DNA from 4 places in the Rhizobium sp. Leaf341 genome. Region 3 is predicted to be linked to each of the others. Evidence: predicted binding sites of a transcription regulator. Region 3 holds the regulator's gene; each other region holds the start of a gene.
The links. Region 3 encodes LexA, which represses DNA repair genes until DNA is damaged. Its sites were predicted from a motif close to TGTTCNNNNTGTGTTCNG; they were not measured.
Positions count from the first base shown of each region.

Region 1: a site for LexA is predicted at 2,653-2,670, ahead of ASG03_RS02640 (PA0069 family radical SAM protein). Genes of this name have one in related genera too.
Region 2: a site for LexA is predicted at 1,475-1,492, ahead of dnaE (DNA polymerase III subunit alpha). Genes of this name have one in related genera too.
Region 4: a site for LexA is predicted at 2,336-2,353, ahead of ASG03_RS21915 (ImuA family protein). Genes of this name have one in related genera too.

Region 1 is NZ_LMPE01000003.1:210,360-214,626, forward strand. Features, by position in the region: gene ASG03_RS02620 (tetratricopeptide repeat protein) at 1-372, shown strand, start outside; gene ASG03_RS02625 (4-(cytidine 5'-diphospho)-2-C-methyl-D-erythritol kinase) at 475-1,395, shown strand; gene moaB (molybdenum cofactor biosynthesis protein B) at 1,392-1,928, shown strand; gene ASG03_RS02635 (hypothetical protein) at 2,007-2,519, opposite strand; gene ASG03_RS02640 (PA0069 family radical SAM protein) at 2,754-3,911, shown strand; gene ASG03_RS02645 (ribonuclease HII) at 4,090-4,267, shown strand, end outside.
Region 2 is NZ_LMPE01000010.1:264,077-268,343, forward strand. Features, by position in the region: gene ASG03_RS11020 (lipoprotein-releasing ABC transporter permease subunit) at 1-568, shown strand, start outside; gene ASG03_RS11025 (ABC transporter ATP-binding protein) at 582-1,268, shown strand; gene dnaE (DNA polymerase III subunit alpha) at 1,711-4,267, shown strand, end outside.
Region 3 is NZ_LMPE01000015.1:9,797-14,063, forward strand. Features, by position in the region: tRNA gene ASG03_RS14990 (tRNA-Cys) at 421-494, shown strand; gene ASG03_RS15000 (hypothetical protein) at 1,184-1,471, shown strand; gene ASG03_RS15005 (hypothetical protein) at 1,721-1,960, opposite strand; gene lexA (transcriptional repressor LexA) at 2,289-3,005, opposite strand; gene ASG03_RS15015 (single-stranded DNA-binding protein) at 3,266-3,802, opposite strand; gene uvrA (excinuclease ABC subunit UvrA) at 4,134-4,267, shown strand, end outside.
Region 4 is NZ_LMPE01000002.1:256,498-260,764, forward strand. Features, by position in the region: gene ASG03_RS01145 (Y-family DNA polymerase) at 1-1,414, opposite strand, end outside; gene ASG03_RS21915 (ImuA family protein) at 1,365-2,318, opposite strand; gene ASG03_RS01155 (metallopeptidase family protein) at 2,489-2,923, shown strand; gene ASG03_RS01160 (DUF1737 domain-containing protein) at 2,960-3,166, opposite strand; gene ASG03_RS01165 (HpcH/HpaI aldolase/citrate lyase family protein) at 3,163-4,074, opposite strand.

The DNA of each region.
Region 1 (4,267 bases), on a different contig from region 3:
ATGATCCGCCGCGCCGTCGACCTGAAGCCGGATGACGGCTACATCGTCGATTCGCTCGGCTGGGCCTATTTCCGCCTTGGCCAGTTCGACGAGGCCGTGGCCGAACTCGAGCGCGCGGCCGAACTGATGGCCGGCGATCCCACGATCAACGACCATCTGGGCGATGCCTACTGGCGCGTCGGCCGCAAGCTCGAAGCCGTGTTCCAGTGGAACCAGACGCTGGAGCTGAAGCCGGAGGCGGAGGAGATCCCGAAGATCAAGGCGAAGATCGAAAAGGGTCTGCCGCCGCTGGATACCAAGGTCCCCGCGGCCGCCGAAGCCGAGGGCAAGCCGAAGCCGCCGGAAGCGGTCGTGCCCGGCAAGAAGTCCTGACGCCGGGCCGTGCCTGACATGCCTGTCCTGCCGGCCGCGCTCGACGCGCCGGCAAGGGCCACCTCCCCGGCCGCCGTCGCCCCGGACCATAAGGGCGCCGGCATGCCGCTGATGCTGGTGGCGCCGGCAAAGATCAATCTCGCCCTGCATGTCGTCGGCCAGCGCGCCGACGGCCATCACCTGCTCGAAAGTCTCGTGACCTTTGCCGACGCCGGCGACCGCCTGTCGCTGGCGCCGGCAGACGAGGACAGCTTCACCGTTTCCGGCCCCTTTGCCGGGGATGTGCCGACCGGCGCCGAGGGTGGAGACGGCAATCTGGTGCTGAAGGCGCGCAACCGCCTGCGCACGCAGCTGACGCTGCGCGGGCTGGCCTGCGGGCCGGTCGCCCTTCACCTCGAAAAGAACCTGCCCGTCGCCTCGGGCATCGGCGGCGGCTCCGCGGATGCGGCCGCAGCGCTGATCGGCCTTCGGCGTTTCTGGGGGCATGCGCCGGCAACCGATGAGGATCCGGACCTTGCCGCTCTCGGTCTGTCGCTCGGGGCGGATCTTCCGATGTGCCTGACCGGCCGGCCGCTCGTCGCCCGCGGGATCGGCGAGGCGATCTCTCTCGTCTCCGGCCTGCCTGCCTTTCCGGCTCTGCTGGTCAATCCGGGCGTTGCGGTCTCCACGCCGGCGGTGTTCCGCGCCCTGACCGAGAAGACGCATCCGCCGCTGACACTGCCCGATGGGCTTGTCGGGCCGCAGGCGTGGATGGCGGCGATCGCGGCGCTGCGCAACGACCTCGAACCGCCGGCCCTCAGACTTGCGCCGGCGATCGGCCTTGCGCGGGCAGCCCTTTGCGACGCCGGCGCTGCGCTCTGCCGCATGTCCGGCTCCGGCGCCACCTGTTTCGGGCTGTTTTCCGATGCGCGAGCACGCGATCATGCCGCGACGCGCATCCGCGAGGCCTATCCGGCCTGGTATCTCCTGCCCTGCACCACGCTGGGCTCCCGCCCGGCAGCCGAGAGGACGACGACCCCATGACGATCGACACCACCCGCAGCTTCGTGCCCGTTTCCATTGCGGTTCTTACCGTATCCGATACGCGGACGCCGGAGACCGACACATCCGGCGATACGCTGGTCACGCGCCTGACGGAGGCCGGCCACGCGCTCGCCGCCCGCGCCATCGTTCCCGACGAGCGCGAGGCGATCGCCCGCCAGGTGACCGCCTGGAGCCTCGACCCCGGCATCGATGTCGTCATTACCACCGGCGGAACCGGCTTTACCGGGCGCGACGTGACGCCCGAGGCACTGGAACCGCTGTTCGAGAAGACGATGGACGGCTTTTCCGCCATCTTTCACCAGATCTCCTACGGCAAGATCGGGACGTCGACCATCCAGTCGCGCGCAACCGGGGGCGTCTTGAACGCGACCTTCGTCTTCGTGCTGCCGGGCTCCCCCGGCGCGTGCCGGGACGCCTGGGACGGGATCCTCAGCCAGCAACTCGACCTGCGCCATCGCCCCTGCAATTTCGTGGAGATCATGCCGCGGCTGGACGAACATCTGAAGCGGTAAAAGCCCTAAAGCGCGTTGCGTTGTTGTTGTGATGCATGCCGTTTCCCGAAACCGCTGCACGCTTTCGGGCGACAGGCCTTAGCGGCTGGCGGCCCAGGCCGGCATGAGCTCGCTCGACAGGCGGTGCACACCCCGGCGGGTGACGAAATCGGCGATGGTCATGCCGGATCTCACCATGCCGGCTGCCTGCGTGCGGCTGACGAGAAAGCCCTGCTCGAGCGCCGGGCGGCGCGATGCGAGCCGCGCGAGAAGCGGCCGGCGATGCCGCCGGGACGCTGAAAAGCGGGCGGGACCGCGGCCGATCGCCATATGTTCGGCGACCTCCTCCACCCAGCGGCCGAGCGGGCGGGCACCGGGCTCGAGCAACAGCAGCCAGGTGCCGCGGGCCGAGCGAACCACATCGGTCATCGCCCACTCAGTCAAAAACCGCGCACCGGCGGCATCGGCAACGCGTTGCGACGCATCGCGCGACCCGTGATCGAGGATGATGACATCGCTGATCAGACCTTCCACGGCACCCGACACCAGCGCGGCCAGGGACTGGGCCAGCCGCGTCTCGCTATCGTGCGTTTCCATCAGGATCGTGAGCATCGCCGTTCCTACCGCATTGCAACCGCGAATGCCATGAAGGCCAGGGGTGGAAGCCACGTTTCCCTGTATTCATCATGAATCCGCGCTCGCCTGACCGCCAAGGCATGGCGCATGGCTCCGTAAGCCCGGGATTTGTTCTTGCATTGTTCTCATTTTGCCGGTAGCAGTGGAGGCAGAGAGAACGACATGGTGATTTGGCAAGCGCTCGATCGCCCATGTTCCCCGGAGTGTCCCATGAACGATCTGTCCCATGTAAGGCAGGGCGCTTTTGCGCCCGGCAATCGGGCCGATGTGGCCGACGCACTGATGGTGGAGAGCGGCCTCCGCATCGACGTGGACCGTCGCCGCGGACGGGGTGCAAGCGTGAATGCATCCGGCCGGTTCGAACCGGTGACCCGCAGCGTGGAGGATGACGGCTGGAGCTCGCTCGAGGATCTGCCACCGTTCAAGACCGAAGTGCAGGTGGAAAAGCCGCGTACGATCATCTCGCGAAACGACTCGCCGGATATCCCCTTCGACCGCTCGGTCAATCCCTATCGTGGCTGCGAGCATGGCTGCATCTACTGCTTTGCCCGGCCGACCCATGCCTATATGGGCCTGTCAGCCGGCATCGATTTCGAAGCACGCCTGTTTGCCAAGCCCGATGCGGCCAAGCTCCTGGAGCGCGAGCTGGCCAAGCCCGGCTACAAGGTGAAGCCGATCGCCATCGGCACGAACACCGATCCCTATCAGCCGATCGAGAAGGAGTGGCGGATCATGCGCCAGATCCTCGAGGTGCTGAAGGCTGCGGATCATCCTGTCATGATCGTCACGAAATCCGCCATGGTCCTGCGCGACATCGACCTTCTCGCCCCGATGGCCGAGAAGGGCCTTGCCCGCGTCGGCCTGTCGGTGACGACGCTCGACCGCAAGCTCGCCCGGCTCCTGGAGCCCCGCGCCTCGACGCCGGAGAAGCGGCTGGAGGCAATCCGCCGCCTGTCGGAGGCCGGCATTCCGACCAGCGTGCTGATGGCGCCCGTCATTCCCGCGCTCAACGATCACGAGATCGAGCGGGTGCTGGACAGCGCCAAGGCGGCCGGCGCAACGGAGGCGAGCTATGTTCTCCTGCGGCTGCCGCTGGAGGTAAGCCCGCTCTTTCGCGATTGGCTGCTGCAGCATTACCCCGATCGCTACCGGCATGTCATGTCGCTCGTCCGCTCCATGCGCGACGGCAAGGATTACGACGCGGATTTCACCAAGCGGATGAAGGGGGCAGGCCCCTATGCCTGGCAGATCGGCCGCCGATTCGACCTTGCGGCCAAGCGGCTGGAACTGAACACCAACCGGCGGGCGCTGAACTGCGACATCTTCGTGCCGCCGCTCGGAACCGGCGTGCAGCTCTCGCTGCTTTGACGCCGGCCCTCTCCTCGTCCGGCATGCTCCGGATCGCGAATGGGGCCGCATGTCCCTCGTAACATGCGGTCACCCGAGGCCGGCAGCGTCCGCACCGCTGCCGGCCTCCTGCCCCCAGGCGCCGCCGCATCTCCTGGGGGCCTTGCGGGGAATCGGCCTCTCGTGCAACGCTGCCGCCATGGCACCCCGCACCGCGACCGATTCCCCGCTTCTCATCGACATCCGCCTGAGCCCGGATTTCCGCATGGAAAAAGCGGCACGACGGGAGGGTCTCTGGCCGGTCGCCGGCACGGACGAGGCCGGACGGGGCCCGCTGGCCGGCCCTGTCGTCGCGGCGGCCGTCATTCTCGACCCGA
Region 2 (4,267 bases), on a different contig from region 3:
CTTCGTCGAAAACCCCGACCTCGTCGACAGCCTGCGCCAACCGGTGGAGGATGCCGCCCAGAGACAGGTTCTGATCAGCGACTGGCGCGACCGCAACAAGACGTTTTTCTCCGCACTTCAGGTCGAGCGCAACGTCATGTTCATGATCCTGACCCTCATCGTGCTGGTGGCGGCGCTCAACATCGTTTCGGGCCTCATCATGCTGGTGAAGGACAAGGGCAGCGACATCGCCATCCTGCGCACCATGGGGGCGTCGTCCGGCGCCGTCATGCGCATTTTCTTCATGACCGGCGCGGCGATCGGCATCGTCGGAACGCTGGCAGGCGTCGCGCTCGGCGTCGTCGTCTGTCTCAACATCGAATCGATCCGCCAGTTCTTCTCCTGGATCTCGGGCACGACGATCTTCAACCCGGAACTCTACTTCCTCAGCCAGTTGCCGGCCGACATGAATCTCGGCGAGACCGTCGCCGTCGTCGGCATGGCAATCGGACTGTCGTTCCTGGCAACCATCTTCCCCGCCTGGCGGGCCTCGCGACTGGATCCGGTCCAGGCGCTGCGTTACGAGTGACAGGAACGACATCATGGCCCCTCGCGTGGCACTAGAGCTATCCGGCGTCGAGCGCCATTACAGCCAGGGCGAACAGGCGCTCTCGATCCTCAAGGGCGCGGACTTCCGCCTGCTCGGTGGGCAGACCGTCGCGCTGGTCGCTCCCTCGGGCACCGGCAAGTCGACGCTTTTGCACCTTGCCGGCCTGCTGGAGCGGCCCGATGGCGGCGAAGTCTCGATCAATGGTCGTGCCTGCGGCTCGCTCAGCGATCCCGAGCGCACGGCCATCCGCCGCAACGAGATCGGCTTCGTCTACCAGTTCCACCATCTGCTGCCGGAGTTCACGGCCGTGGAGAACATCATGATGCCGCAGCTGATCGCCGGGCTCTCCAAGAAGGAGGCGCGGGAACGGGCGTCGGCCTTGCTCGACTACATGCGCATCGGCCATCGCGCCGACCACCGCCCGTCGGAACTGTCGGGCGGCGAGCAGCAGCGCGTGGCGATCGCCCGTGCCGTGGCCAATGCCCCCTTCGTCCTGCTGGCCGACGAGCCGACCGGCAATCTCGATCCGGAAACCGCGGGCTACGTCTTTGAAGCTCTGAAGGCGCTGGTCAAGCAATCCGGCCTTGCCGCGATGATCGCGACTCACAATTACGAGCTCGCGTCCAAGATGGACCGTCGCATCACCCTGCAGGACGGCAAGGTCGTCGAGCTCGCCTGACGCCTCTTCCCCGCGCAGAAGCGCTTCGGGGACCCCTCCCGCAACAACACGAACCCCGCGCCGCAGAGCGGCTCACACCCCTGGTGCGTGCCGCTCTGCGGGCGTCTGCGCTGTCGGCCGCCACCATCCGGCGGATCAGGGTCGCGGTTTCCGATCGAAATTTGTTAACCGTCCATCACAGATGCAGCTTGAAACGGGAACGGAATTAGAACATAAAGGGAACACAACCAAAAGGAGCCCGCCATGTCCGACTTCCTTCGCGATCTCGCTGCCTTGACCTCCGTCGCCATGTTCATTGCCAGCTTCTCCATCCTGCTGCTTGGTCTCTGACCTCTCGTCCTTTCGTCGCCGGGCAAGTTCCGGGGGAGAAAGGCGACACCGTTGTCGCTTCGCGACGTCGAAGGGCGTATGCTCCCACCTCATGCAAGAGTCGGAGTGACCTATGGCGGATGCAGGCGAGAGCTTGGCGGGCAACACAGGCAATGGCAACAAGCCGGTGCCCCAGTTCGTCCATTTGAGAACCCATTCGGCGTTCTCCCTGCTCGAAGGCGCCTTGCCGATCAAGAAGATCATCGGCAAGGCCGTGGCCGATGCCCAGCCGGCGATCGGTATTGCCGATACGAACAACCTGTTCGCGGCGCTCGAATTTTCATTGAAATGCATGGACGACGGGATCCAGCCGCTGATCGGCTGCCAGCTGTCGATCGATATGGAAGACGAGGTCGAAGGGGAGAAGCGCGGGCATGCCCAGCATCTCGCCAAGCTTCCCGCCATCGTGCTGATCGCGGCAAGCGATCAGGGCTATGTCAACCTCGTCGACCTCGTCAGCCGCGCCTATCTCGGCGGGGAGGGCAACCAGAGTGTTCGGGTCTGTGTTTCCTGGCTGAGGGAGATCGGCACCGATGGCCTGATCGCGCTGACGGGCGCAAGCGGCGGGCCGATCGACATGGCGATCCGGTCCGGACACGCGGCGCTGGCGGAAGCCCGGGCGCACGCCCTGATGGACCTCTTCGGCGATCGTCTCTATGTCGAACTGCAACGGCATGGGCGCCACGACAGGCAGCACGAGAACCGGATGATCGACCTTGCCTACCGGCTGGAACTGCCGCTGGTGGCGACCAACGAGCCGTTTTTCCCGACCCCCGGCGACTACGACGCGCATGATGCGCTGATGGCCGTGGCGCACAATGCCATGGTCTCCGACGACACGCGTTTTCGGCTGACGCCCGATCATTATCTGAAGAGCCGGCAGGAAATGGCGAAGCTCTTTGCCGATCTGCCGGAGGCGCTCGACAACACGATCGAGGTGGCGCGTCGCTGTACCTTCGTGTTGAAGACGCGGGCACCGATTCTGCCCCGCTTTACCGGCGCGTCCGATGATCCGGCCGAAGCCGAAAGGGCGGAAACGCGCGAGCTTCGCCGCCAGGCCATCGAGGGCCTCGAAGAGCGGATGCAGAAGCTCGGCCTGTCGCCGGGTTACAGCGAGACGGACTATCGCGAGCGCCTGGACTTCGAACTCGGCGTCATCGAACGCATGAAGTTTCCGGGCTATTTCCTGATCGTTGCCGACTTCATCAAATGGGCAAAGCAGCAGGACATTCCGGTCGGCCCCGGCCGCGGCTCGGGTGCGGGTTCCCTCGTTGCCTATGCGCTGACGATCACCGACGTCGATCCCCTGCGCTTCTCGCTGCTGTTCGAACGCTTCCTCAATCCGGAACGCGTGTCGATGCCCGACTTCGACATCGACTTCTGCCAGGACCGGCGGGAAGAGGTCATCCGCTACGTCCAGGCGAAATATGGACGCGAGCAGGTGGCCCAGATCATCACCTTCGGGTCGCTCCAGGCCCGCGCCGCGCTGCGCGATGTCGGCCGCGTGCTGGAAATGCCCTATGGCCAGGTCGACAAGATCTGCAAGATGGTGCCCAACAACCCGGCCAATCCGGTCACGCTGGCGAAGGCCATCGAGGACGAGCCGCGTTTCCAGGAAGAGGTCGACAAGGAGCCGGTGATTGGCCGTCTGCTCGATATCGCCCAGAAGATCGAGGGCCTCTACCGCCACGCATCGACCCACGCCGCCGGCATCGTCATCGGTGACCGGCCGCTGTCGAAGCTGGTGCCGATGTACCGCGATCCGCGCTCCGACATGCCGGTAACCCAGTTCAACATGAAGTGGGTCGAGCAGGCGGGTCTCGTGAAATTCGACTTCCTCGGCCTGAAGACGCTAACGGTTTTGAAGACGGCCGTGGATTTCCTCGCCAAGCGCGACATCCACGTCGCGCTGGAAGCCTTGCCGCTCGACGATGCCAAGACCTACGAGATGCTGTCCAAGGGCGACACGGTCGGCGTGTTCCAGGTGGAAAGCGCCGGCATGCGCAAGGCGCTGATCGGCATGCGGCCGGACTGCATCGAGGACATCATCGCGCTCGTCGCGCTCTATCGGCCGGGCCCGATGGAGAATATTCCGGTCTACAATGCGCGAAAGCATGGCGAGGAAGAGATCGAGTCGATCCACCCGACCATCGATTACCTGCTCAAGGAAACGCAGGGCGTCATCGTCTATCAGGAACAGGTGATGCAGATCGCCCAGGTTCTCTCCGGCTACTCGCTCGGCGAGGCCGATCTTCTGCGCCGCGCCATGGGCAAGAAGATCAAGGAGGAGATGGACAAGCAGCGCGCGCGTTTCGTCGACGGCGCCGTGAAGAACGGCGTGGCGAAACCCCAGGCCGACATGATCTTCGACCTGCTCGCCAAGTTCGCCAACTACGGCTTCAACAAGAGCCATGCGGCGGCCTATGCGATCGTCTCCTACCAGACGGCCTATTTGAAGGCGCATTATCCGGTCGAGTTTTTGGCAGCGTCGATGACGCTCGACATGGGCAACACGGAAAAGCTCGTCGATTTCCGCCAGGATGCCGGCCGTCTGGGGATCACCGTCGTTCCGCCCTCCGTCCAGACCTCGTTCCGCCGGTTCGAGACGGGCGATAACCGCATCTTCTATT
Region 3 (4,267 bases):
AGGCGTCGGAAGCGCAACCATTATACCCGACCGAGTGACGCCGGCGTTAGAGTGGTTCGCGGAGGGGTCGCGGTCATCTTCATCAAGCGTGGCGGGCAGCCCTGAGGGCGTCATGTTCACAGATCACCCGCGCGACGCATCCTCTTGGCAGACCTAGGCCTCCGAAATCTCCGAACCTCTTCGGGCGACCCAACGCTACGCGACAGGTGCGGCTTAGGACGGAGACCGTCGTCCTAATTTTTTCGGGGCCATTCCTGCATCGGTTTCGAAAGGCTTGACCGACAGACGGACGCAGTGGCGCCCCTTCCGCGATCCTGTGGCTGCTGGTCCCAAGAAAAGTTGGAAAAGCAGGCCCCTCCTCTTGCGCTTCGTCTGGGATGATTCTAAACGCTGGCCACGGCTCGTTGATCGACCCTAAGAGGCCTCGTGGCGGAGTGGTGACGCAGAGGACTGCAAATCCTTGCACCCCGGTTCAATTCCGGGCGAGGCCTCCATTCTCACCCGCTTCTCCCCTATCTGTCTGATCAAGCAACCTGTTTTCCACAGGCGCGGCAATCTTGAGGTTCAGCGGTTACCCTGGCGAGCTCCGGTTGGCTGATGTCGCTCTCCCGGTGAACGTCGTGTTGCGCAGTGGCGTAGCCCCAAGGCCGCACCTTGATCAACCTAGCCATTTGAAGCTTCATGATGACGGAGATACTTATCCCGAGCAACATCGTCCAGGGCGAGCACTGCATATGGCGGTGATGGGGAGTGGACGGATGTTTCGACTTCTGTCAGAAGGACCTCGGACGCGACTGCCGCTGGTTCTAGAGCGGGGTCGGGCGACAGATTGACGTCACGTCGCTGCCACGAGGTTACGGCGGCCGTCCAAATTTTCCAATGGTAACGACAGAGCCGTCGCCTCAGGCAGCTGCGGCCGCCGTGACGAGGGTGCGCCTCTCTCCCCTTTGCCGTTCAGTGCATCTTTCCCGCATCATCGCCTTGAAATCCCTAGGGATCACTCCGCGTAGGTTACACGCCGTTAAATCGGTGGCAGGCGTCAGATTCCCGTTGAACCCGCTTAAGCCATCGCTATTCTTCATTTAGCGTCCACGAACGGACGCCACAGAGATTCCTTGGGGGGATAAACACAATGTTGACACTGGCACGGCTGACAGGCGCGCTTGTTTTGGGCACGATTTTGATGTCCGGAACGGCACAAGCGGAAGATCTCGTCTTCTCGCTCAAAAACGGCACGCAATCCGTCCTCACGCGGTTCTACACGTCGCCCGTCGGCGTCAGCGAATGGGAAGGTGACGTATTCGGCGAGCAGGTTCTCAATCCGGGCGAGACCATCGAACTGACGATCGCAGATGGTCGCGATGTTTGCGATTATGACATGCGGTTCGAGTTCGAAGAGGGATCGAACCTCGCAACGACGGAAGACAAACAGAACCTCTGCGAGATGGGATCCTACACGATCCACGAGTGACCGAGGTCTGGTCGCGCCGCGCCATGCTTGCGCGGCCTTTCCGGCACTCCGGAGCAGCCTGGCGTCTCTGTTAGAGGGAGCTGGCTGCTCCGACGGTGGTCATCGGGACACTGTTGCCAAGGTCGTTGTTGGCATATTTGATCACGAGGATACTGAGGACGGATGCAAGCATCCCGACGAAAATCATTCTCATAGACATGATCCTTTGCGCAAAAGCGCGGAAAAAGTGGGGCCGCGAGGTCGGCCTTCTCAGTCGAAATCACCGATCCGACCGTGCTGTTCCAGAACGACGGATGGCTCGCACTCTCCGATCGCCACGCGTCCGCGCCTGGAGAGGGCAATCGTCCCGGCGTGCGTTTCCGCCAGCCGACCCGCCAACTGCCGTGCAGCGTCGGCACTTTCGGCCATGATCGGTTCGCGTGACTGAGAGACCTCGCCCTCGTTCACATCGAAGACCAGGACTTCAAAACTTTCCGTTGTTCCCGGCATCTCGGTCTCCGCAGCATTCGGACGGTTAACGCGGCCGCCTGCAACCGGTTCCACAGTCCCGTCACACGACTCAATCGATAGGAGAACGGCACTGTCGCTCGGCGACAGGCTTTGGCCACCACGTACCGAAACGCAACTGCTAGCCTGATCCCGTGGAACGTTCATACGACCAAGGACGCGAGACGAAACCGCACGCACAACATCACGCGCGCGCTTTCGCGACACGACGACCGGGAGCGAACCCATCGCACCAGCGGCCATCTTGCTCGGTCAGCGATACCGGTCGCCGATTTCTGTCCGACGTGGTGCGGTCAGGTGTGCGTGGATTTTACTGATAGCGGCGAATCAAGCCGACAAGCTTTCCTTGAACCTTGACACGGTCCGGTCCGAAAATGCGGGTCTCATAGGCGGGATTTGCTGCTTCCAGGGCCACGGACGCTCCTTTGCGTCGGAAGCGCTTCAAGGTCGCCTCTTCGTCATCGACCAGCGCAACGACGATCTCACCGGGGCTCGCGCTGTTGGCGTTCCGAATGATCACGGTGTCGCCATCGAGAATACCGGCATCCACCATGGAGTCCCCGCGGACCTCCAGGGCGTAATGTTCGCCGCTGCCCAGCATGAAGGCGGGTACGGCAATGTCATGCGTGTTGTTCTGAATGGCGGAGATCGGAACCCCCGCCGCGATGCGGCCCATGACAGGAACCGATACGCTGTTGTCGTTTCCCACCGCCAACGGCGGCGTCAGCGGTGTCTCCGAAGCGGGAGCCGGACGGCTTCCCTGGATGACGCTGGGCGTAAAGCCGCGCTTCGGCGGAGTGGACGCGAGATAGGCGTCCGGCAATTTGATCACCTCCAGCGCGCGCGCCCTGTTCGGCAGACGCCGGATGAAACCCCGCTCCTCGAGCGCCGTGATGAGACGATGGATGCCGGACTTGGATGCCAGCTCGAGGGCATCCTTCATCTCGTCGAACGACGGCGGGACACCCGATTCCTTCATGCGCTCATGAATGAAAATCAGCAATTCTTGTTGCTTGCGGGTCAGCATGATCAATCGACTCCAGAGTCACGAAACAAAGCAAGAACAGTGTTATATGTTCCTCATGTGTTCTGCAAGTCCCATTCCGCCTAACTCAACTGTCGTCGGCTCGCTTCCCGCTATTTCCATCAGCTTTTTTCTTGGTTTGGAGGCGCTTCTGGCACGATACGATCTCTCGATCGCGCAGAGGCCAAGCATCATACAGAAACGCCGTCGCGAAGACATTCGCAACGGCGAAAACTGTTCGATCGTGATAATCGGAAACGGAATCAGAACGGAATATCGTCGTCCAGATCCCGCGAGAAACCACCGCTAGATCCGCCGGCACCCCCGCCGGACCGGCCGCTGGAAGACGACGCCGGACGGTCGTAGTCGTCGCCATAGTTCGGGCCGCTGCTGCCGCCGTAATCGGCGCCACCGCGGCTTCCGCCGCCTCCACCGCCGCCGCCGCCGTCACGTCCGTCCAGCATGGTCAGCGTCGAATTGAAGCCCTGGAGCACCACTTCGGTGGAATAACGGTCGTTGCCGTCCTTGTCCTGCCACTTGCGTGTCTGCAACGCGCCTTCGAGGTAAAGCTTCGCGCCCTTCTTCACATACTGTTCGACGACTTTGCAGAGACCCTCGTTGAAGACGACAACCGTGTGCCATTCGGTCTTCTCGCGCCGCTCGCCGGAATTCCTGTCCCGCCAGCTTTCGGAGGTGGCGATGCGCAGGTTGGCAATCGGCTTGCCGTCCTGCGTCCGCCGGATTTCCGGGTCCGCACCGACATTTCCGATGAGGATCACCTTGTTTACGCTACCAGCCATCTCTTTGTCCTGTCTCCTGAACGCGGCTCGACCATCCGCAGTGTGCCGGAAGCCTACGCTTTTCGACGTGGCTTTTCGCCCCCGGCCGGCGGCAATCCACAGTTTGCAAATTTGTTCTTTATTTGTTCTAGGTGTTCGCTATGATCCTGTCAATCGAGCGACGCGCCAGACGGGTCGTGCGGGTTCGCAAGACGGACCGCGCGTTCCCTTCCGGCCGCCATCCGTCCGGCGGATTGCTTCAGCGTGGAATTTCGGTTTCGCGCGACGCCGGCTCGACATATGAAGTATCGATCTTAAGTAATGGCTTCGTCCCCACACAGAGCATCCTACCATGAGCGAATTCAAGACCATTTCGATCCGCGGTGCGCGGGAGCACAATCTCAAGGGGGTTGATCTAGACCTCCCGCGCAACAAGCTGATCGTGATGACCGGCCTTTCGGGGTCGGGAAAATCGTCGCTCGCATT
Region 4 (4,267 bases), on a different contig from region 3:
CGATGCGAAAATAATCGCGCGTCGGCGCGTCTTCGCCGTCGATCCACCATTCCGCAGCAATGCGCTCCGGGCCTTCCGCCCGGGTAACCCGATACGCGGTCCGCCGCCAGAAAAACCGTTCCGGTGCACCGTCCGGAACATCGGCGACGGGCACCTCCACGCGCTCGGGATGCGTCAGAAGACGCAGGGGCCGCACCGGCACAACCGGCCATTCCTCGGCTTGAAGCCCTTTGGCTGCCGGAGACGCAGCATCGCGGGCGGGCCGAAGGCTTGCCGCCCGCTCGGGAATATGGCTTGCCGCGAGAACGGCAACCGACAGCACCTCGTCTCCAAAACGAGCGACGACGCGGTCCGTGAAGTCGGCAAGGGCACGGCTTTGGTCGGGTCGCCCCGAAAAATCATCCTGAACGGAGGAGATCGGCTCGGCCTTGAGCACGCAGAGCCGCAAGATCTCGAAACCATAACCGGCATCCAGATCATCATGCACGGCGGCAAGCCGTTCCCGATAGAGCGCAGCGATGCGCTTTGGATCCCGCAACGGAGACGATGTGCCGGCGAGCAACCGGAATACCTTGCCGTCGACGCGGAAAAGCAGAAGTTCGAACTGGCGCCCGCCCTCTCCCCGCTCCTCGAGGCGTCCCTTCAGGCCATCGGCAAGCTGCAGCGCCAGCCCGAGGATGTCGTCTTCGCCCGAAACCGGCGATATCAGCCTGCGTTCGACCGAAAGCTCGGCCACAGGCCGGCGCGGAGACAGCGGTTCGTCATCATGCCCGAGCGCCTGGTCGAGCCGAAGAAAGACGAGCGGTCCGAAGCGTCGGGCAAGGGCCGCTCTCGGCGCCTCCATGAGATCTCCAACCTGCGTCAGCCCCAGTCTGATCAGCGTATCTGTGAGGGCCTGCGGCAGTCGAAGCGCCGTCACGGGCAAAGGCCCGAGCGCGACGGCCTCCTCTCCTGCTTCGATGACATCATTGCCGGAAAATCGAGCCAGAGCCCAAGACAGGCCGGGAGAGGCCGCAATCGCCCCCCGCGCCTCAACGCCAAGCTGGAAAAGGCGCGACAAGACATCGTCGAGCAGCGCTTTCTCTCCACCATGCAGTTTGGTGCAGCCGGTGATGTCGAGCGCCAGACCGTCGGCACCGGCATAGGCAACCAGCGGCGTATAGCGATCGCACCAGTCGGCCAAGCCTGAGAGAAAGCTCTGGTCAGCGGCAGGATCGGCCGGCAGCACATCAAGACGCGGATGCATGGCGCGGGCTTCGGCGACACCTTGCCCCCGCTTCAACCGCAGGCGCTCGGCCAGACTGTCAAGCGCCACGATCCGCATGGCATTTTCGACCTTGTCCGAGAACACCACCGGCGGATGATCAGGACGCCCGTTTGAAAGCCATGACGCGCCCCAGCGCCGGCGCGCCACCCGGTCGGCCGACAGATGCGGGAAGGACAGCGACAGGATCCGCTGCGTGTGCCGGAAGAGAGACGGCGACGGGGTCGAGAGGGTAGAACCGGCGCGCATGGGAACTCCATTCAAGGTAGGCATCAACAGGGGAAAAGGCCCGCGTCTTCTCGGCAATCACGTGAAAGGCGGGATGCCCGATGCCGGTCGAAAGCATCGTTCCATCCGGCAGCATGAACAGGGATGCAGGGGCAGGACGTACGAGAAGGCGGAGATGCGCGCTACTTGCCTCCTCCTCCCCGGCTTGGCGCAGCAGAAAAATCGGCACGCCGCTGCCCATCGATCGCAACTGCAGCCGTCGGCTCTCCTGAAGTCCGAGACGCGCCGGATTGCCGCGGATCTCCAGAATGACGGCGGAGAAGACGGAAAATCCAAGCGCTGCCTCGGCAATCCACAAGGCCTGCTGGAGATTGCGCGGCCTTGAGAACAGTGCGGCGCGCAGATCGATGCCGAGAAGCGACAGGCCGACCCCGTAAGGCTCGCCGGCCTCTTTTTCCGCCATCGTTTCGGAAATCCAGAGAATAGGCCCAAGTTCACCCCGCGCCTTGCGCCGTGCCTGGCAAAGGGCGGCAAGTCCAAGCGTGAAGCCGGTAGCGGCACCGGCATCACGCGTTTCCGCCACGCGGATCTCGCTCAGACCCTTGAGCGGAAGCCCGCCGGACATGGCATGATCAAGCGTGGGAACGCCAAGCGGCAGCGTTTCTTCGTGCGCGGTCGGAGAAAGGCCGGACGCGGAAAACCCGGCTTTTTCGCCCTCCGTCCTTGTAGTGGCAAGACAGGAACCGGAGGGCCTGTCTCGTTCCAAGCGGGCAATGGCGTCGCGCAGGGCGAGCACCGTCTCCCGCGGCACAGCGTTTTCAGCCATGGCAGTCAGCTCCTATACGTTCCTGTTATGTTCTTATTGATTCCAGAGCTTCAAAAAAGAGTCAACGCAGCTGGGAAAAGATTCCGCAGATTCTGCACAATCGCCTGACGGTATGAATTGCTTCTCGAAATGACCGAGGAAATGGCTATATAAACGGACAAGGAGTATCCATGGCCCGGATTGACCAAAGCGACGATTGGCGTGAGCGCCATGCGCCGACCATCAGCACGTTCGAGTCCCTGACGCTGGAAGCCTATGGGCACCTGCCGGAGGAATTCCGGCTGCTGGCCACTGATCTCATCATCGAGATCGAAGACTTTCCGGATGACGATGTCTTCGAAGACATGGCGCTGGAAACGCCCTTCGATCTGCTGGGGCTGTTTGAGGGGCGCGGTATCGGCGAGCGTTTCACCATGGAAACCGGTACGATGCCGAACCGGATCACGCTGTATCGCCGGCCGATCCTCGACTACTGGGCCGAAAACGACGAGACGCTGGGCGATATCATCACCCATGTCCTCATCCATGAGATCGGCCATCATTTCGGTTTGTCTGACGACGATATGGAGCGGATCGAGGCAAGCGTGGAGCATGTCGGCGGGTAATGAACCCGCCGCATGCCATGTAAATCGTGCGTCTGCCTATTGCTCGGACAGCTTCATGTCGGGCACGTAATCCTTGCCGTCGACATCTTTCACCACTGCCTGGCCACACTGCATGATCTGCGCGTCTGCGTTGAAGGTGTACGTCGGTGAGCCGTGCAGATCCCAGCCCTTGTTGAGAGCGGCCGTCACCTTGTGGCAGAAGCTCGCATCGTCTGGACCCGTGAGAAAGCGGTAGAGTTTCATGTGGGTTTCCCTCTTCGTTTGATGGCCTCGACCTTGGCAAGGCAGGCAAGCGCTTGGTCGAGATGCAGTGGTTCGACCATTTTGCCCTTGTGCACGATGACCGATCTGCCGGCATTGTCCGGATGATCGAAGGCCATGACGATCTCTCGGGCTTCCGCCTCTTCGGCAGCGGAAGGTCCGAAAGCGGTGTTCGCCGGCGCGATCTGCTGCGGATGGATCAGCATCTTGCCGTCAAACCCCATATCACGACCTGCCGCACACTCCCGGGCAAAGCCTTCCGCATCGGCAATATCGTTGAAGACGGCGTCGAGAGCATCGAGCCCGCTTCCCCGCGCCGCGAGAAGGATCTGCATGAGCCAGGGTACGAGATAGATGCGTCCGGAAAGAGCCGCGACGCCCGTCTCCTTGCGCAGATCGTTGAGGCCGGGGATCAAGCAATCGAGCCGCCCGCCGCGCGTGCGCCCTGTTTCCGCGATCGCCGCCACATTGAGAACGCCCCTTGGCGTCTCGATCATTGCCCAAAGCCGCAGATCATCGGGCGCATCACCCTCGTCCCAGCTTTCGGCAATGTCGAGAATATCCCGTGGCCCCTCCACCTTGGGCACAAGAACCGCATCAAACCGGCAGACGGAAAGAGCTTGAAGATCCGCTTCGCCGAAACCCGAGGCCAGACTGTTGATCCGGACGATCTGTTCGACGCCCGGCATGGTCTGCGTTGACTGCCCAAGATGGCGCACCAGCGCTTGGCGGGCCTCCAACTTGTGCTCCGGAAGCACGGCATCTTCCAGATCGTAGATAACCGCATCGGGCGAGAGGCTTGCCACCTTTGCAAGCGCACGATCATTGTCGGCCGGAACACAGAGCACGGAGCGGCGCAGGCGATGGGGGTGGCGGTCGGACAAAGACATCATGCACCCTTTTGCCTGTCTCGTTTCGGCTTCGCAAGCGTCGTGCACCGGAGATGCTCCCGCTACCGCCTCCGTTCAGCGTCGGATGGCCTCAGTTCGGCATAGGATAATCGCAGAGCCATCCCGCTCCGGGTCAGCAGACAACCAGGCATAAAAAAACCGGCCCCATTCTGAAATGGAGCCGGTCAGATCG